Regions from separate parts of the Thalassolituus sp. UBA2009 genome, predicted to be linked through region 3. Evidence: predicted binding sites of a transcription regulator. Region 3 holds the regulator's gene; each other region holds the start of a gene.
What was found. Region 3 encodes FNR, which switches genes on or off when oxygen is low (the NO sensors DNR and NnrR bind a similar motif). Its sites were predicted from a motif close to TTGATNTANATCAA; they were not measured.
Positions count from the first base shown of each region.

Region 1 (6,753 bases), on a different contig from region 3:
TGTGGATTGGATGAAACTGGCGCTGCCGGTTACGCTGGTTCTGCTGCCGGTTGCTGTCGGCGTACTGTACTGGGTACTTAAGCCCGATCTGAACCAACGCTTCAGCGTGCAGAAAAGTACTCTGGTCTGGGATAACAACAAACGTATTACCCTCGCCATTTTTACCCTGACCGTACTGTGCTGGATATTCAGTGCGCCGTTAAACTCCTGGCTTGGTGGCCTTGCCTCGTTTGATAGCGTTATTGGCATCAGCGCGATAATCGCACTCGCGGTCAGCGGCGTTGTAACCTGGAAAGACATTGAAAAAACCACCGACTGGAGTGTGCTGTTATTGTTCGGTGGTGGTCTGTGCCTCAGCGCAATTTTAAAAACCACCGGCACCAGTGAATTTCTGGCGCACAGTATCGGCGATTTTCTTCACTCCGGCGGCACTCTCGCAGCACTGCTGAGCATTGTGACCTTCGTGGTGTTTCTTACCGAGTTTGCCAGCAACACCGCCAGCGCCGCACTGTTAGTACCGGTGTTTGCGGCCATTGCCGACAGCCTGGGTGTATCACCCGTTATTCTGTCGGCACTGATTGCTATCGCCGCATCCTGCGCCTTTATGCTGCCGGTCGCCACGCCACCCAATGCCATCGTGTTTGGCAGCGGTTATGTGCAACAAAGTGAAATGATGCGTGCAGGCATCTGGCTGAACCTGGCCTGTATTATTGTACTGACCCTGTTCGCCTGGTTGTTCTGGTAAATACAAGCCCGTAAAAACGTATAAAAAAACGGCTGTCCGCCAAAAGCGTCAGCCGTTTTTTATGCCAGAGAGTATGATCAGGCGTTGGAAGTGTTGTTACCAAAAATCCGCTTCAACGCCGAATTAATCCAGCCTTCTTCCCGTTTCAGTACTTTTTTTACCACCGGCACATAATCAACATCTTCGTGGCGGATATGCTGAATAAGCCACGCCATTAATGATGTACGTACCCGGCGGGCGATACCAAAAGGATCACGACCGCTGGTCAGCTCTTCCTGCATACGGGAAATTTTATCTTCAAAGCGGCGATGCACCATCTGGTGCGCACTCAGCAAAACATAGCCCGCCTGATTCATTAACTGTTCTTCAAAGGCAAAATGGTCAAGGGTGTAGTCGCGCAGGCGCTCCATAACATCAAAGACTTCATCAACATCTTCAGAACCAATAGCATGGGTCAGATCATTGATGTACTGCACAATCTGCCGATGCTGAGCATCAATTACCTCAATTCCCAGATTAAGGTCAGCGGTCCACTCATACATATCCATAGCCGGAACATCCTGTCGCTGTTGTTTTTATTAATAGACTCCGGCGAGTCTAGAGAAATGGCCTGATCAGAAATTGACCTGAATCAATTCACACACACTTTGAATGGTTAAATTCACGCAAAATAAAACGTCCATCACATTTACGATTCCTGCCAATTCCCTGCATGACGCCCCCTTCTCACTGCCCTATGATGCATGCCTGAAAATGGCTTTTCTGCGGAAACCCTATGCAGAAAGACCGGCATAAAAATACAACGAGGATACTATGAAAGCCTTCTGGACCCTGTTCACCGCCCTGATGCTTACCTTCGGACTCGCCAGCACCGCAGATGCGGCACGCTTTGGCTCCGGTGGTTTTGGCAAAACCAAATCTGTACCTTTCCAGCAGAAAAAAGCCACCCCGGATCAGACCCAAAAACAGCAGCCAGCCAATAGCGCCCGTCCGGGCAGTGGCCTGGGTAAAGGCCTGCTGGGCGGCCTGTTGGCCGGTGGTCTGTTCGCCTACCTGCTGGGCAGCGGCGCGTTTGAAGGCATTCAGATGATGGATATTCTGCTGCTGGCGCTGGTTGGCTTTGTTCTGTTTAAGCTGTTGCGTGGCCGCGCCGCTCAGCACAATGCGCCACAGAGTGCTTATTCCGCTGCCGGCAATGCTGCCCAGCAACGTCAGAGCTTCGATATGGGCAACCTGGCCGACAGCGGTGCTGCTCCGGCCTCTGGCAACAGCGCCGCTTTTGCTGCCGAAGCCAGCATTGATCTGCCAGCAGGTTTTGATCAGCAAGCCTTTATCGACGGCGCCTTACAGCACTACCGTGAAGTGCAGGAAGCCTGGAATCAGGGCAACCTCGACACCATCACTGAATACGTCAGCCCGGGCCTGTATGCCGCCCTCGCCAACCAGCGCAACCGCATGATGGTGCCACCACAAACCGAAGTGCTGGATTTAAGCGCCGAAATCGTCGCCGCCGGTCAGGCCGGAGACAACGCCGAAATCAGCCTGCTGTTTAAAGGCCGCGTACGCGACCTGCTGGAAAAATCCGAAGACGGTATTTTTGATATCTGGCATCTGGAGCGCGATCTGAGCAAAGACAACGCACCATGGTTAATTGTGGGCATTCAGGCCGAATAACCGTCGCGGTTATTTTGCCGGAACACCGGCAAATGCTTTTTACCATGACAGCAACAGGGCAGCACAATGTGCTGCCCTGTTTTTTTATGGCCGCCCGCACAGCGCTACTCAGCAGAGCCTGAACCTGCCCGACTATGGGTAATACAGCATTGCCGCCTTGTGCCAGTTGTAACTGTTTCTATCAATTATTGAATCGCTCCCTGAAGTTCAGTACTCTCGAACCTCAGCAGGGAGGCCACCATATCGTACGAACACACCGTCCGGACACACGCCCTCCCCGCTTACAATCCCGAATGATAAAACCACGCGATTCCTGCCCTGCGTATACAAGGACGGGCGGCAGCGTGTCTGGAATACAAGCAGACCAGAACGATTTTCACTGCCAGAAAAGCACTGAAAATCACCAACGCAAAATAATATACAAACAACCAGTATATTTTACTGTTTATGGAATCTGATGCGCGTTTACGCTCCGGCAGAAAAACGCGCATGCGCAGATTGACACCTTCAATTCAGAAAAAATGGAAGAAAATCAATCACTTAATATTCTGCGAAAAGTGATAACGCGCAAAGTGTAAAGAGCGACTCAAGGTAAAAGCGCGCATGCGCGTTTATATCCTGACAAGAAAGAAAATAACGATGATTTCTACAGCCCGGACAATAGGTTAGGCTGGAAATCTGAATAAGGGCTTAGGTGTGTTAATGAGCATGCCTACTAAGAAACTGTTAGGCTTACAAGGTGATAAATATAATTCATGTCTGATACACCAAATACCGTACTAGAAATAACGCAGATAATAACTGGGTTTTTATCTGAAAATATGGTCAGCCTTTTGTTTTTAGTGCTACTAATAATTTGCAGAGATGCTATCTCTAATTTTATTTCTAGGCTAACTTCTTTTTCTTTCAGGAACGGCAATTCCGAGATTGGGATGAACGCTGTCGCGCCAATAAATGGAAGCAACGAGAAAGTAGTTAAGTTATCGAATGCTGATGAAAAGCCGATAGACCATGATGAAGAGACGGAAAAAGAAGAAAAGGCCAAGGAGGAAGGCTGGTTTTCAGAGATGCACACTGCATTTGAAAATGGGAATTTAGACGCAGCCGAAAAGGTTTTTAAAAAGTATGCATTGGAAGAAAAAGATGAAGTTAAGTTAGAGGAAAATAAGGCGATTTATCTTTTCTTTAAGTTTGAGAAAGGTAAGGACAACGCGGCAATTCTTGAGCTAGAAGAGTTGGCGCGCACAGCAAAGACCGAGGAATCAAAGCTAAATAGCTTAACATGGCTTTCATTCTGTTTAAGTGACAGCATGCAATACAATAAGGAAGTCCAGATTTGGGAAAAAGCAGTAAACGAATTTAAATCAGAGCCTTTGATTACAGAAGCTAAAGTAAACTTAGCCCATGCAATGAATAAAGATAATGATCCAGTTCAAGCACGAGGGTTATTAATTAGTCGTTTGTTAAAGGTTGAAGAGGAAAATCAAAAGGCAAAAATTTATGAAGCCCTTTCTAAAATTGAAGAATCTCTAGGTAACAAAACCATTTCTATCTATTGCAAAGATAAATCTTTAGAATTTGATCCCAATAATCGAGACGAGTTATTTAATTCTGCTTATGCAGCAAGCAATGAAGATATCGATGACATATCAATAAGTAACTACCTAAGACTAATTAGAATTGATGGTGAAAATTCTACAGCATTAAACAATCTGGGTGTGCGTGCTCAAGAAGCTGGCTTGAAAATTAAAGCTATTGATAACTATAAGAAAGCTGCCAGTTATAAAAATACTTTAGCAATGGCCAATCAAGGGTATTTGTTATTAGATGCAGGTTTTACCGAAGAGGCAGAAGAAATTGCCAAAAAGGCATTAGAGTCAGATGATACGCATGAAAATGTATATAGATTAATCACTGCCATTAATGAAAAGAAAGAAGAGCAGAGAGAAAAGTGGGAAAAATTGAGTAAAAAATCACTCAGCCGTCAGAAACTAATTCGTTCTTATATTGAGCAATATTATCTGGGTAATCCTAAAGAGCTTGAGGGCGAATGGTTTGTTAAGGGCGTAACTCAGACAAAAGTTGTAGTAAGTAACCATAAGTTAGAGGCGTCTTGGGAAGAGCCAGCTTCAGCGCTTGGAGGAAGCAAGTATTCTGTTAAGTTGATTGGCAGCGTTTCTGGCTCTTCATTCTCGGGTCAATATACAAAAAAATTGATTGGAGATAGCCCAAATACCCTGCTTGGATTGGCTGGAAACACCAGCAATACATGCATAGGTTTTGTTTCTGATGGCGGAAGTAAATTAACTTTGATGGCGTCAAAGGTAAATGATGATTTTTCATTGTTTCTATCAAGAAAAAATGCCTAACAAGTGCATCTTGCCGGATTTGGGTAAACTGTCACCTGTTTTGCAAAAAATGCAAAACAGCCGCCATTTCACCCAAACCGCAAATGCAGGCGTTAAGTGCCCAAGGAGAAACTGTGCCAGCTAACGGAGCAATATACATTCAAAGAGATAAAGTAAATCTCTCTGAAGTATTCGAACAAGTAAGAAGCGATAAAAGATTATTCCGTAAAGCAACATACTATGATGTTGATTTAGGCGAAGATACGGTCCGGTTTAATATTATGGAATCATCAAAAGTCCAGAACCATATAAATGGCTTTCTTGGTTACATTTCCTCATTGGATCAAGATCCCAAAAGAAAGGCAGATACAAGTTATGCCATTGGCCATACGAAAGTTGTGTTGGGTCTAGTATCAGAAAGGGAGTTTGAAGAAAATCATGCAATTTGGCAGAGCCTATTCACCATCGCCGACAAGTATAATGGCTTTGTATTTGTGCACGATAGCGTTTTACTCCCTAATGGGGCTGTTTTGGTTGGACCTTTGCTAGATGCTTAGAAAACACTTAACAAGTCAACAAGGGCGCTTCACGCCTTGATCCGCTAACGCGATCCCTGCTTGAAGGGCTAGGAGAGGGTAAATAATGAGCATCGATTTAAAAAACTCAGAAGGATTAGAGTTCGATATTTCAAACATTGGATGGGCATTTTACCTGAATATTGCAATCGAATATGGTTGGAAAGAAAAAGGAACTTTACCTCCTGAAGGTTGGCAAGGCCAATGGAATGGTGCATATGACATGTCTGAGGGTCAACTGGTTTCAGAAGCTGACGCAAAAAACATGGCAAGTGCATTAGAAACATATTTAGAAGATCCAAATAAAATTAATGTTGCAAAAGCTATGGCCAAAGAGTTTGAAAAGGTTGGAATTCCCGTAGAAGTTGATGAAAATGATAAAGAATTTTTGTCAGAATATATAATTTCTGCAAAGAAATCAGAGTTCCGAATATGGTAATTCCTAAAAAGTGGCTGCTACGGATTGGTGATCTTTCCCCGCTTTAACGGACACCAAAGTTAAACCGACGAGGTGTCCAATGCCAAAAAATACTCAGCCAAGAAAGACTTTGATTTTGACCGAAAAAACTACCAAATCCGAATTCCCCTCCCCTTAAAATAAAGCAATCTATGAAATTTTCTGAACCTGAAAAAGAAGCCCTGCTGGCGCTGAAGGGCGTTGGCCCGACCGTGATCAAACGCTTTGAGGAAATTGGCATCAGTTCGCTGGCTGAGCTGGCCACTTACAACGCAGAAGATATCGCCGAGAGAGTGGCTCAGATGCTGAGAACCACCTGCTGGAAAAACAGCCCACAAGCGAAAGCGGCAATTAATGCCGCGATTGAACGGGCCAAAGCCGGTTTATAAGCGGAAATTTATGCGATGAAACGTACAACACTGAATATTATTATTTTCCTGTTGGGAGCTACCGCGGGCTTGTTCAGTGCCTGGGTCTGTTCCTATCACCAAATTCCAACGGCGGCAGACCAACAGCGATTACTGGAAAATGTGATGCGCTATGCCAGCACGGAAATTGCCGCAGAGAATTACGCCTGTGAAGGCAGCCCGGTTACCACAGTGGGCGCTGTTATTGCCTCGCTGCTGGAAATGAATAATACAGCCAGCAGAAACCGTCTGAGTTACGGTTGTTATAACGGAGTCTGTACGCTGTCGGTTTCCGATTGCAAACCCTGGCAAAATCAGGAATGTTCCACCCGATTTTTAAAATTTGAGCGCGATAGCCAACAGCAGATTCTGCCAGACAGTTTCAGTTGCCTTGATATGCCCTGAACTCTCTTTGTTGTTAAAACTCTCTTTGTTGTTAAAACTTCCCCCGGATAATTATGATCAGACCCGCTGCCGGTATCCGTCTGGATACCACAACCTCCCCCACTACGCTGCCCCCACCCGGCGCAGGCAGCACACAGGCAGC
Region 1 covers NZ_DDCJ01000048.1:2,674-9,426, reverse strand. The annotation lists partial or broken gene B3P58_RS05310 (SLC13 family permease) at 1-745, shown strand, start outside; gene B3P58_RS05305 (bacteriohemerythrin) at 823-1,293, opposite strand; gene B3P58_RS05300 (Tim44 domain-containing protein) at 1,559-2,419, shown strand; gene B3P58_RS05295 (tetratricopeptide repeat protein) at 3,175-4,788, shown strand; gene B3P58_RS05290 (hypothetical protein) at 4,902-5,324, shown strand; gene B3P58_RS05285 (hypothetical protein) at 5,410-5,781, shown strand; gene B3P58_RS05280 (helix-hairpin-helix domain-containing protein) at 5,952-6,188, shown strand; gene B3P58_RS05275 (hypothetical protein) at 6,204-6,611, shown strand; gene B3P58_RS05270 (N-acetyltransferase) at 6,665-6,753, shown strand, end outside.
Region 1: the regulator FNR is predicted to act here: its motif matches at 1,367-1,380, upstream of B3P58_RS05305 (bacteriohemerythrin).

Region 2 (6,753 bases), on a different contig from region 3:
ACTCAGGCGCAGGTCACCACCGTGGTGACGAATAACACGATCAGCAATTGCCAGGCCCAGACCAAAACCTCGGTGCCCACTGTTCAGGCTGTCGGGACTACGTTCGCGGGCCTGTTCACTGCGTACAAAGGGTCTTAATAAATCGGCCAGCAGATGCTCCGGCACACCGGGCCCATGATCACGCACCGCAATCTGTATCTGGCCGTCCCTGCTGCTCAGATCGATATCGACCGATGTGCCGGCTGCGGTATGCAGCAATGCATTACGGACAATATTTTCAACCGCCGATGTCAGCAGGCGGGGATCACCCTGCACCCTGACGGCATCTGCCGGCACATTCAGTTGCAAGACATTCTGTGGTCGCTCAAAGCGTGCATCAGCGGCGACCTGCTGCAGCAACGCAGTACAATCGACCGTTTGCCAGTGGCTGTAATCCTGCACAGTTTCAAGCCGGGCCATACTCAGCAGGTCTTCAATCAGTTCGTTCAGGCGCTGAGTTTCCAGCTCAATACGGTCCAGATATTCCACCTGCTCTGGTAGCGCATCCAGCCGCGCCAGTTCCAGCGCCACGGCAGTGCGGGCAAGCGGCGAGCGCAGCTCATGGGAAACATCGCGCAACAGCTGGCGCTGATCGGAAATCAGGCGCTGCAGACGCTCGGCCATCTGCCCGAATTCACGCCCCAGCTCGCCGATTTCATCACGCCGCAGTAATAACTTCGGCGCAATCCGCACCGGCCACTGGCCATCGGCAAAGGCGCGCACACTGCGCTGTAAAGACAGTAATGGCCGCGCCATATAGCGCGACAGTACAAAACCCCAGATGGCAAATAACAGCAGCGATGCCAGAAAACCCCAGCCGAGATAGGCCGGCAGGTTAAACACCGCGAGCGGATGGAGGAACTCCACCACCAGCAGATAAACCCGGCCGTCATGACTCTGCAGCGGTGCTTTCACCAGGATTTCAGTTTGCCCAAGGGGGTTAACCCGCGCCTGATAAGAGTCAGAGGCAAAGGCATATTCCAGCACGTCAGCCGGCACATTGGGCAGCAGGCTGATGCCCTGATCATCAAACACATAAGCGTTCACGCTGGGATGACGCTCGAAGGTTAACAGCCATTCGAGCAGCAGAGGTTCACCGCCACGCTGCAGAATCAGTTCAGCTGCGGAGATATACCCGCCGGTTGGCGCAATCAGGTTAACGGAGTCGTTCGACCACTGGCGGTAATACATTGCCAGTAACAGGGTCACCAGCGTGGCCACCAGACTGGTGACCATGAAGGCGAGATAGATCCGGATAAAAATGCCGCGCACGAATCAGGCCTGAGCCATCTCCTGTTCCGGAGCGTACATGTAGCCAACGCCACGAATGGTACGGATACGGGCATCGCCGTTACGGTTGGGTCCGAGTTTTTTACGCAAATTGCTCAGATGCATATCCAGACTGCGGTCAAACAGCGTCAGAGAGCGTTGCATGGATTGCTCTGCCAAGCGGTTCTTTTCCACCACTTTGCCGGCATCACGGGCCAGCACACTGAGGATATTAAATTCCGTCACCGTTAATTCGACTGCTTCGTTGTTGCGCAATACCTGATGCTGGTCGAGATCAATCACCAGTTCATCCAGCTCAATGTTGGCAGATACCACTTCTGCAGAGCGATTACGGCGTAATACTGAACGCAGGCGGGCGGATAACTCACGCGGGTTACAGGGTTTGGGCAGATAATCATCGGCGCCGATTTCCAGCCCCTCGATACGGTCCAGTTCGTCCCCTTTGGCCGTCAGCATAATAACCGGCAGATCACTGCGCTGACGGATACTGCGCAGAATCTCCAGGCCGTTACCACCCGGCAGCATAATATCCAGAATCACTGCCTGGTATTTGCCGGTCAGTGCTTCACTCAATCCTTCGTCTGCGGTGTGTACCGTTGTCACTTTAAATAATTCACGCTCAAGGTAGCGGCGCAGTAATGCGCACAGCTCCTGATCGTCATCAACTAATAACAGATTCATACGTCCCCCCGGGTCCGGGGTCCAGTGTCGGAGAAAAAGTGCTGTAGTTTCAAGCAGCTGGAGTGTTTCTTTACATTATGTAAAGAAAAGGTCACTACTCATCTTCTTCACGCCGGTGTTTTTCGACGAAAGCGATAGCCTCCGTGACGGCCTCGGTCACACTGTTATTGGTTTTCACCAGTTCATCCGGAGTCATAAAAAACGCCATATCCACCTCAAAGCGGATATAGCGGGGAGGAAGTCGGTTAAGAGCAACACAGGCGATATCAGCCATATGTTCGATGCTGACCGCTGGCGACTGGCCATGTAAACGACGCAGGATCTCTTCGGCAACCAGCTGTTCATAGTAATTACGAATGTGATTATTGATGCTCATACCACCCTCCTTTGAATAGTTTCAGCATAGCACTCCGGCTATTTCCTGCTTTACTGATAAACAATACACAACCACACCGCCGTAGCGACTGCTCCGTCCGGCGTACTTTTACAGGAACATGCTATGAAACTGGTCAGCGACCTGATGACCCGCGAACTGCTTACTCACCTGCCCGACGATACCCTGCAGGATGCTGAACAAACGATGGGGCGCCATCAGGTTCGCCACATTCCGGTAGTTGATGCAGAAGGGAAAATATTCGGCCTGCTCAGTCAGAAAGAATTTTTAACCGAAGCATTCCGTATTACCGATAAATTTGGCGCGCATAATCTGCAGACGTATCTGGCACAAACCAAACTGAGCTCCTGCATTAATACCGATGTACAAACCATTCCGGCCGATATGCCACTGACCGTCGCCGGTCAGCAATTACGCAACAGCCGTCAGGGGTGCTTACTGGTTACTGACAGTGAAAATCATCTGATCGGTCTGCTCAGCTCCAAAGACTTTGTCCGTCTGGCGATTGAATTGCTGGAACAGTCCTGAGCAGACTCAGGACGGATAGCGTCGCTGAATATCATCAACCTGTTGTGGATGCTTTAACACGGCATCCACACAAGCCTGATCGAGCTCGTTGTGCGCCGCCATTTGCTGTAATTCAGCGAAGACTTTGTCCTGTGGCCAGGCTTCCTTGTAGCTGCGCCGGTTTAACAAGGCATCAAGAATATCGGCCACCGCAATAATCCGTGCTTCCAGCGGTACGTCATCGCCTTCTGCCCCGAGATAACCACTGCCATTCAGTTTTTCATGGTGATACTGAACAATGTTGCGCAGCATTTCTGTGTGCTCCATATCGCCGAGCGCAAAATGCTCCAGAGCCTGGTCGACAATATCGCGCCCGACTTTCACATGGGATTTCATTCGCTCGAATTCGTCCGCCGTCAGCGGGCCGGCTTTGTGCAGAATACTGTCGGGAATGGCAATTTTACCGATGTCATGCAGAGGAGCGAACAACGCCAGATATTCGATAAAGGCATCGCTTAACTGCAGTTTTTTCTGCAGTGCACGGGCAATCATGCGCGCATAGGCAGCCATGCGCCGCACATGGGCATCGGTTTCTACCGAACGGCGACCGCTGACGTCGGTGGCAAATTTTACCAGCGCCTGCATACGGGCAACCGCATCATGTTCGCGCACCAGCAACTGGCCAACCAGATGCGCCCACAGGTTGCAGTAGGCAATTTTCTGCTCAGAAAAATAATGCCGCTGCAGTGAGTTCAGGAACAGAAATCCCAGCAAAGCACCATCATGGAATACCGGCATGGTGAGGCTCGCCCGGTAGCCCTGCGACAACAACGCTGCGGTATGAACAGACAAACTCTTATGACGGAAGCAGCGCATGTCATTAACCACCCGCAAAGCCGGTTTATCGGCCAGAGCCTGCAGTGACGGCACGTCATCCAGCCGCACGCTGTAACCTAACAGCGGCGAGGTGTCATCGCTTTCATAAACAAAAGTCGACAGCAGCCCATCTTCAGGGTTGTACAGCACCAGCGCAAAACGCTGCACGCCCTCGTACTGCTCGCGCAATACCCGGTAAAGACGCTCCAGTCGCTGCATAAAATGCATTTTCTGTCCCAGAACCTGATAGGGATCATTCAGATAGAGTGGATCTTCCATAACGTGCCTCTCCGCCGTTTGGCACAGTGTAGGCTAAGCCATCCGCCCTCAGCGCAGGAAGTTGCCAGCTTCCTGATGCACATCAAGGAGAAAAACCCTCCTCTGGCCTAGCCTGAAGTAAAGCTAACAAAGGAAAGTGATATGGATACCAGCGCCATCAGACAAGTGTTAACACAGCGTAAAGCCATGCTGGAAAACCGCGCCAGTAAGGTTGAGCGTGATGCCAGTCACCGCGATGAGCCTTTGTCCGCAGATTTTGCCGAACAAGCGGTAGAGCGGGAAAATGACGATGTACTGCATGCCATTGCCGGTGAATCTTTACACGAGATCACGATGATCAATCAGGCACTGGCGCGTCTGGATGCAGGAATTTATGGCGAATGCAGCGAATGTGGAAATACGATTGACGAAAAGCGCCTGCAGGCCGTTCCTTACACAACCCAATGTATCCAGTGCGCAGAACAGACTGATTAACGCTCGCCACCATCCAGGTCGCGTCCCTGTTCACGGCGTTGCTGCTCAGCTTCCAGGGCAATGGTCAGCAGCTGATCCAGTTTGGTTTCCAGCTGCTCCATACGGCTTTCCATTTTAGCCAGCCGGTCAGCATTCGCCGTTTCTTTGGCAATCAGGTCTTCTTCTTCCTGCTGCATAAAAAACGCAGAAAAGCTGGCGGTCATCATCGAAAATAAACCAATTCCCATCAGAATCAGTACCGACCCGAATAAACGCCCGGCGGTGCTGCCCGGCACAATATCACCATAGCCCACGGTGGTTACCGTTACCCAGGCCCACCAGATACCATCCATCGGTGTTTGCACATTGGGATCAATCACCGCCATTAAAGTGCCGGCCATAATGATGATGATGAAACTCACCATCAGGGTCGGCCCGAGGTGATTTCTTCCCATAATTTTCTGGAACGAGCCGGACATATTCATCAGCATGGTGAACATCGCCAGCAATCGCAGTGCACGTAAGCCACCTGCGTGGGGAAAGGCCTGCCAGAGCAACGGCATACCGGCAATCACAATCACCAGATTGCTCCAGTTATTACGTAAATAGCGCGCCTTATCGTCCACCACCGCAGTCAGCACCAGGGTTTCCAGCAAAAAGAAAGTCCACAAAAACCAGTCGGTAATGTAGGTGTACGGCAGTGGGCCATCGGCGCGGGCTTCGAGATACCACTCGAATACAATCCAGAAGGCGATCAGAATCATCGGCCATTCAAACATACGGCCAATGCGCCGGGCGCGGGCATTTTCGTTGTTATCAACGCCGGAGAGGCCGACCATTTTAGAAAAGGAGAGAATCATCAAAGCTCAGTTCAGCACCGTCAGGTAAACCACTTGATAAACATTGGTTACGTAAAAGAGTAGCTGAATCTTAACGGTAAAAGGCGACGCAGATCACCCATAAAGGCAATCGGCGCCGCTTACAGCACTCAGAACAGCGGGTTAACCTGAACGTCGCTGGTAGTGGAGTTAGCAATAAAACAATGCTGGTGTGCTTTATCGTGCATGGCGATCACCGCCGCTTCATCCGGTTGTTTATCACCGCCGAAAACCACCTTCGGATTCAGACGGATACGGGCAACCCAGAATTTTCCATCGTCGCGCTGTTCCATTTCCGCCACCGCCGAATCGTCATACGACAACACCTGCAGGCGCTTTTTTGCCGCCAGTGCCAGAAAGGTCTGCATATGGCAGCTGGCCATTGCCGCCGCCAGCATCTGTTCAGGGTCGGCACCAAAATTGTTACCGGCCCCACCTGCAGCCAGACTGACCTGAGGTAAAAACTGAATATTATGGCGGCGCTCAAATCCCTCATGGGAAAACTCACCCTGTTTTTCCCAGCGAATATCAATACGGTGTTCCGACACGTTATTCCTCCAGTGTTTTACGCAAAGTGAAAGCACCACGCAGATCGCCGGCATTAAAGCCGCGTGCCTGATCGGCAGGATACAACTCGTCCAGCCTGGCGGTTACCGCCGGTGCCAGTTGTGAGCCATGACAGGTCAGGCACAGCGGCGCCGTTGGAATGGCTTTCATATAACGGAATTCGCCATCGGCAACGGTCGTCGCTTCAATGCCCGCCGGGTCTTCACCGGCCTGCATTCGGCGGGAAAAATCTTCCAGCGTCTGCAGTTCCCAATCATCGGCAACATTATCCGGGTTGCGGATTTTTGTTGAGGTGCGCGCCACCTGCCAGCCATTCTGGCTCAGCCCGGCGGCAATGGCCGGAGCTTCGGTATTGCACAGCTGAATCGCCGCTTCAGGGCCGCTCGCCTGAATCCCCTGCTTCAGGGTTTTCTGCAATGCCTGAGCAAAGGCTTTGGTCTGTTGCCGGGCTTCCTGAGTCAGCTGAGCATTGTCGGCCGCCGCAACCACTGTCACCCTCTCCGGCGTCAGCTGAGTATTATCGGCAGCCACCACCACGGTCACCCACTCCGGCGCCAGACCTAGCATTGCCGTCAGCAACACACTGCGTTTTAACATTCCCATGGCCTGCAACTCCTCAGCGATACACGCTTGGGTCAACTTCCACTTTATGCACGGTGCCGCTCCAGCCATCGAAGCCACCCACCAGCATTTTCACCTGCTCAAACCCCATGCGTTTCAGGGTGTAGGCTGCCAGTGTGCTGCGGCCGCCATTTTTACAATACAGCAGAATCTCGGCCTGGGGATTGG
Region 2 covers NZ_DDCJ01000089.1:28,475-35,227, reverse strand. The annotation lists gene B3P58_RS11210 (sensor histidine kinase) at 1-1,311, opposite strand, end outside; gene B3P58_RS11205 (response regulator transcription factor) at 1,315-2,010, opposite strand; gene B3P58_RS11200 (late competence development ComFB family protein) at 2,105-2,386, opposite strand; gene B3P58_RS11195 (HPP family protein) at 2,510-2,932, shown strand; gene B3P58_RS11190 (HD domain-containing phosphohydrolase) at 2,939-4,066, opposite strand; gene B3P58_RS11185 (TraR/DksA family transcriptional regulator) at 4,208-4,540, shown strand; gene B3P58_RS11180 (potassium channel family protein) at 4,537-5,379, opposite strand; gene B3P58_RS11175 (OsmC family protein) at 5,508-5,945, opposite strand; gene B3P58_RS11170 (Tll0287-like domain-containing protein) at 5,947-6,567, opposite strand; gene B3P58_RS11165 (rhodanese-like domain-containing protein) at 6,581-6,753, opposite strand, start outside.
Region 2: the regulator FNR is predicted to act here: its motif matches at 4,139-4,152, upstream of B3P58_RS11185 (TraR/DksA family transcriptional regulator).

Region 3 (6,753 bases):
GACTCAGCAGAATGTCGAGCATGGTGTACGAATCTTTACCGCCGGACAGGCAAACCATGACCTTATCGCCGTCTTCGATCATGCGGTAGTCTTCGATGGCCTTGCCGACATTGCGGCGCAGGCGTTTCTGCAGTTTGTTGAACTCGAGTTGCTCTTTGCGCTCGGCAGCGGATTCGATCATAAAAACACCCTGAATAATTGCGCCCGCTTTATAACAGAATGCATCGGGTGAAGGAACCGCCTGCGCAGGTCAGGCAGTTAAAAAGGAACGTCGCTCAGAGCGTTTGAGAGGAAGTACGCCTGCTCAGGCGGCACGGTCGAGCAGGGCAGTGGCCGCACCGAGGCTGGCGCAGAACTCTTCAATACTGACGCCGCTGCGGGGATGGTAAAAACGCTTCCACAGACGTGCGAGCTGTTCTGCGGTTGCATCGGCGGGCAGAACAAAATCATCATTGCGGGCATAGATAAACCAGGCAATGGCGGTGGCATAAGACAGGTTGGTGGTCAGCTCGGCATGAGGGTGACTGAGAAAATCATGCTGGCTGGCAAGGCCGCGCACGGTGCTGGCCAGTTCCGGCTGTTGCGCCAGATAAGCGTCCCATACATGGCGGTGGGTCAGGCTGTGAATGCGGTAAATGCCGAGAGCCCGTTGACCGGCGGCTTTGAGGTGCGATCCAAGAGCCGATTCCTGAGCCGCAGTTGCCAGCAGCAGGGTGCTGGCCATCGGGTTACTAACCCCGATGCGTTGCAGGGTTGGCTGGATTACCCAGCGGGTCAGTTCATTTGCGCAGATGCCCATGATCACCTCCTTATACGTCATATCGGCTGAATGACGCTGTTTCTGCAATCTTAGATCAGATTATTTTATCTGCTGCGGTTTTATACCAATTGCCAATAGATAGCCTGGATACCGGCGCCAGAAAAATAACGTCTGTTCAGCCTTTATTCTGGTAAAAGCATTTCCCGTACCAGAGGGCGTTGCATGAGTGTTCATAAGCAGAAAACAGGCATAAGAGGGCAGGCATAAAAAAACCGGCCTCTGGCCGGTTTTTTTGCTTACGGGTGAGCGGCTTACTCTTGCGGGTGAGCGGCACACTCTTTTTCAGTATTCAGACCGGCCAGTTCATACAGCATATCGGGGTCCTGCAGAATCACTTCTTTCCCCTGGGTCTCGATCAGACCGTTTTTCTGGAAGCGGGTAAACACGCGGCTGATGGTTTCTACCGCGAGGCCCAGATAGTTACTGATATCCACCCGCGACATCGGCAGGCGGAAATGACTGGCCGAGAAACCACGACGGGAATAACGCTGGGAAATATCAATCAGGAAAGAGGCCACGCGTTCTTCGGCGTTTTTCTTGCTGAGCAGCAGCATCATGTTCTGATCATGACGGATTTCGGTGCCCATGGTACGCATCAGCTGCTTACGCAGATCCGGCAGGTCATCGGCCAGACTGTCGAGTTGCTGCAGCGGAATTTCACAGACGGTGGTGGTTTCCAGCGCTTTAGCGGTTAACGGATAGTTGCCGTTATCATAACCGGCCAGACCAACCAGCTCAGAGGCCAGATGAAAACCGGTAATCTGTTCTTCGCCGTTACTCGCCAGAGTGTAGGTTTTCAGGGCACCGGTGCGTACGGCAAATACGGATTGAAACGCTTCGCCCTGCTGGAACAGCAGCTGACCTTTCTGGATCGGACGGCCACGGCGGATGATATCGTCGAGGCGCTCCATATCGGAATCGTTCAGGGACAATGGCAGACACAACGCATTCAGTGAGCAGGTCTGGCAGTGTGGTTGAGTGCCCCGCAGTGGAGCAGGCGCAACATGTGTCGTTTTCATGACTGATTCCTGAGTGAAACCCCGGTGTCGGAGTAAGTAACAAGTGCAGCAGTTGCGGCTATGTTCGGCATTAGCGCGCGATCTGTCAAGAAAGTAACCAGACCGATGCTGCCGTCCACAAACCAAATCCGATCAGTAATCCCCCGGCAACCTGACGCACGCGGTTGTTGCTCAGAAACGGCGTCAGTACATTGGCCGCCAGTGTGCTGGCAAACAGGGCTGGCAGGGTACCCAGACCAAAGGCGAACATCGCGGCGGCTCCCAGCAAAGGCTGGCCATTTGCGGCAACCCAGCTCAGCGTGCTGTAAATCAGGCCGCAGGGCAACCAGCCCCAGAGCATGCCCAGCCACAGACGATCTATCGCACGCGGAGATTGCATAAAACGGCGGGTCAGAGGCTGCAGGTATTTCCAGATTCCCTGGCCCAGTTGCTCAATACGGGTCAGCATCAGTGACCAGCGGGCAATATAGAGCCCCATCAGTATCAGCATCAGCGCGGCCAGTGTCCGCAAGATCAGCATCAGCCACTGGTGCTGGCTCTGCAGCCACAGACCTGCGCTGGCGACTATCAGCCCGGCGATGCTGTAGCTCAGTATGCGCCCGGTGTTAAACAGCAGCGTCACCCGGACACGCTGAGTTCCGGCGCTGCTGCCAATAGCCGCAGCAATACCACCGCACATCACCAAACAGTGGCTGGAACCAAACAACCCCAGCAGAAAGGCGGTCAGCAGCGACAGGGGCTCAATCATGGCTTGTCAGAAGGGGTTTGATCACTGTCGTCCTGACGGCGATTTATCGGCTCATCGTCATCAAACAGAATGCGGTGGGCGGGGGATTCCATGTCTTCAAACTGGCCGCTCTTCACCGCCCAGAAAAAGATCAGCACGGCAATGCCGATCAGCAGTAAAGACAGCGGTACCAGGATGTAAATGATATCCATCGATCAAACCTCAGAGGAGTCAGGAGCCGGCAGGCGATTCAGGCGCAGGGCGTTGGTGACCACCAGTAACGAACTGAATGACATGCCAATCGCAGCGGCCCAGGGCGGAACAAAACCTGCCGCTGCCACCGGTAATGCGATGAGATTGTACAGCAAAGCCCAGCCGATGTTCTGAGCAATAATACGGCGTGTCTTGGTGGCACCATCCAGAGCGGTCAGTAAGGTTTCCAGACGACCGTTGGTAAGCATGGCATCGGCGTTGGTCTTAGCCAGATCGGTGGCTTCGTTAACGGCCAGAGCAATATCAGCACCGGCCAGTACCGGCACATCGTTAATGCCGTCGCCGACCATCATGACCCGCTCACCGGCCTGCTGCCAGGCGCGCACTGCGGCCAGTTTCTGTTCTGGCGAGACGCCGGTCTGCAGGTCGGTAATGGCCAGTGCATCCGCCACCACCTGACCGGATGCGCCGGGGTCGCCGGTCAGCAGAGACACGGCGATACCGCGTTGTTGAAGTCCGCTGACAATCGACGCGGCGTTGCGGCGCAGGCTGTCATTCAGGCGCACCCAGGCCAGCGGTTGCTGATCACTGGCGAGCAGCAGCCACTGGCCAGCGGCCTTGTTGTCGGGCTCCGTCAGGGGGGCAGCTGGCCAGGCATAATCGGCGCGGCCAAAGCGCAGAGTGTGCCCGTTCCACTGGCCGCTGATGCCCTGGCCGGCGGTTTGTTCTGTGTTCTCTACGGCAGCCGCTTTGATGGTGCGGAAGGCACGGGCAATCGGATGGGTTGAGTGTTTCTCAAGGCCGGCGATCAGGGTCAGCAGCTGAGCTTCATCCAGATCCGCCAGAGGTTCGACCTGCTCCAGGGTTAATTTGCCCTGGGTCAGGGTGCCGGTTTTATCGAACACCACACGGTTAATCTGTGGCAGAACTTCCAGCACATGGCCTTTGCTGATTAACAATCCGCGTTCGCGCAGTGCGGCCGTGGCGGCTGTCAGAGCCGTTGGCGTAGCCAGTGACAGGGCGCAGGGGCAGGTTACAACCAGCACGCTGAGGGCGATGAAAAAGGCGTGTTCATCGCCTTGCAGCCACCAGAAGGTAAAGACCGAGCTGGAGATGATCAGCACCGCCGCAACAAAGTGGCTGGCAATTTTGTCGGCCAGCAGCGCAGCGCGCGGTTTTTCCTGCTGGGCGCGGTCCATCAGACGCATGATGGTCGATAACTGCGCTTCGGCGCCGGTCGCGGTGACCTTCATCAGCAGCGGGCTTTCAACGTTAAACGTACCGCCGATCAGGCGATCACCGGCTTTCTTGCTGATCGGCAGGTATTCACCGGTCAGTGCGGCTTCATCAACCGAGCTGCGGCCTTCGATCACCACTCCGTCAGCGGGAATGGCATGGCCGGGTTTCAGGCGCAGCATGTCACCAATACGGATGTCTTCACTGGCAATAACCTGCTCAACACCGTCGTCACCAACCTTTAACGCAATATTGGGCAGCAGCGTCAGCAGATTATTACCGGCTTTCCCCATCCGGTGACGGGCGCGCATTTCGAGAAAACGGCCAAGCAGCAGGAAGAAAGTGAACATACAGACCGAGTCAAAATACACCTCGACGCCCTGATTCATGGTGCTCCAGATGCTCGAACAGAATGCCAGCACAATGGCCAGCGATACGGGCACATCCATGGTCAGATGGCGGGTGCGCAGATCACGCAGGGCGGCAGTAAAGAACGGCCGGGCGCTGAACAGCACCACCGGCAGGGTCATGACCATTGAGGCCAGGCGCATAAAAAATTCGTATTGCTCAGCCATGCCCACATACAGAGGCACCGCGAGCATCATCACCTGCATGGTGCCGATACCGGCAACCGCGAGACGGCGGATCGCCAGTTTACCCTCGCGATGGCGCTGCTCTTCCTGTTCAGTGGCAGAAAACGGCGAGGCTTTGTAGCCCAGGCGGTAAATCGCCTCGGCAATACTGGATACGGCAATCTGGTCGTACTGCCAGCGTACCACCAGGCGGTGGTTGGACAGGTTAAGTACAGCGTTTTTTACGCCCGGCAACTGGCTGATACGGTGCTCAATCAGCCAGGCACAGGCGGCACAGCTGATGCCGTCGATGATAAACGTGGCTTCCGCTTCGCCTTGCTGGTTGCCGCTCAGATGGGCGACAAAGCGCCGCTGCAGGGCTTCGCTGTCATACAGGGTGAGGGATTCGCGCGCCGAAAGATCGCTGTCTTCCAGTTCAGCCGGCGACAGTTCCGGCAGTTCGGTGCGGTGGCGGTAATAGTCTTTCAGGCCACTGGCGACGATGGTTTCGGCAATGGCTTTGCAGCCCGGGCAGCACATCGGCTGCCGTTGGCCATCAATCAGGGTTGACCAGCGCTCACCTTCGGTGGTGGCTTCACCACAGTGAAAACAGCGCTCTTGGGCTGAATGGGCATTCATTTGGCGTGTAAGTTAATAACCTTGTCAGCTTCAATCAGTTCGGTACCACGGATACGCCACTGCTGTTCGTGGCTGAGCAGCCAGATATGGCGGCGTTCCGGCAATACCAGTTCATTGACACCGGCATAGTGGCCATCGCCCAGGCGTTGCAGCAGCACGGTCAGGTCACGTTCCTGCAGGGTAGGGTGAATCAGTTGCAGTTGCAGGGTTGCAGGTTCTTCATCCAGATAGCCGTTCAGGGCCAGGTGGATTTCGTTTTCGCTGAACGTCAGATCGGCCTTGATCTGCAGGCGGGCAGCATGGGCATCGGCTTCGACGTTTTCGGTGTAGCTGACGCCGTCTTTGTAGTAGCTGTCGCTGACGAGGGAATCCTTGGATTCAAGGGCCAGTGTCAGCATCACAAAACCCCAGCAGATAGCCAATAGCGGAAGGCCCGCAACCAGCCACACCATGGGTTCTTTGTACCAGGGAGCGTGTTCTTTGGATTCGGTGTTCATAGACTTCTCAATCGGCATCGGGCGGGATAAAAAAAACCGCCCAAGTTTAACCACTTGGGCGGTCAGTCTCCAGTTTGGATTTGTCAGATTCGCTGACACGGGTCATGGTTTCGCGGAGGCGAATCTTTTCCTCAGATTAATTGCGTGGGGCAATAAAGCGGCTTTCTTCGCGTGCCACTTCTTCACCGGTATCGGCATCGGTGATGACGAATTCAATATCCACTTTACTGGCTGGCATATGCACTTCTTCCGGATCAATTTCGATGGTCAGAAGCACTTCTTTCAGCTCGTTCACACGCAGAAACTGAGTGGTTGGCGCATCCATCTTCATACCTTCCAGACCATCCAGGCTCAGAGTGTAGGTTTTTGGGCTTTGCGACATGTTGATCAGCTTCAGCGTATACGCATTGGTTACGGTGTCGTTGGCGGTCATCTGATAGAGCGCGCTGCGGTCACGTTCAATATCCAGCTTGAACGGTGTGCGGGTGCCGATGGCGTACATGAATGCGCCCATCATAATCAGCAGCAGTGCGGCATAACCGACCAGACGCGGACGGAAGAAGTGAGTCTTTTTACCTTCCAGCTCATTTTCGGTGGTGTAACGGATCAGACCCTTCGGCTTATCCAGTTTTTCCATAATGGAGTCACAGGCATCGATGCACAGAGCGCAGCCGATACACTGGTATTGCAGACCATCACGGATATCGATACCGGTCGGACATACCTGCACGCACAGGGAGCAGTCAACACAGTCACCAAGCTGGGTTGTGTCGCTTTCTTCCTTGGCTTTTTTGCTGCGTTTGCCACGTGGTTCACCACGGTTAACATCGTAGGAAACAGCCAGGGTATCCGGATCGTACATAACCGACTGGAAACGTGCATAAGGGCACATATAAATACAGACCTGCTCACGCATCCAGCCGGCATTGATGTAGGTGGCCGCGGTAAAAAACGCAATCCAGAATAAACCCCAGCCACCGATGTTCAGGGTGAAGAAATCCGGTACCAGTTCGCGGATCGGGGTGAAGTA
Region 3 covers NZ_DDCJ01000141.1:34,856-41,608, forward strand. The annotation lists gene ttcA (tRNA 2-thiocytidine(32) synthetase TtcA) at 1-181, opposite strand, end outside; gene B3P58_RS16900 (hypothetical protein) at 305-799, opposite strand; gene fnr (fumarate/nitrate reduction transcriptional regulator Fnr) at 1,072-1,839, opposite strand; gene B3P58_RS16910 (sulfite exporter TauE/SafE family protein) at 1,925-2,587, opposite strand; gene ccoS (cbb3-type cytochrome oxidase assembly protein CcoS) at 2,584-2,778, opposite strand; gene B3P58_RS16920 (heavy metal translocating P-type ATPase) at 2,782-5,226, opposite strand; gene B3P58_RS16925 (FixH family protein) at 5,223-5,723, opposite strand; gene ccoG (cytochrome c oxidase accessory protein CcoG) at 5,860-6,753, opposite strand, start outside.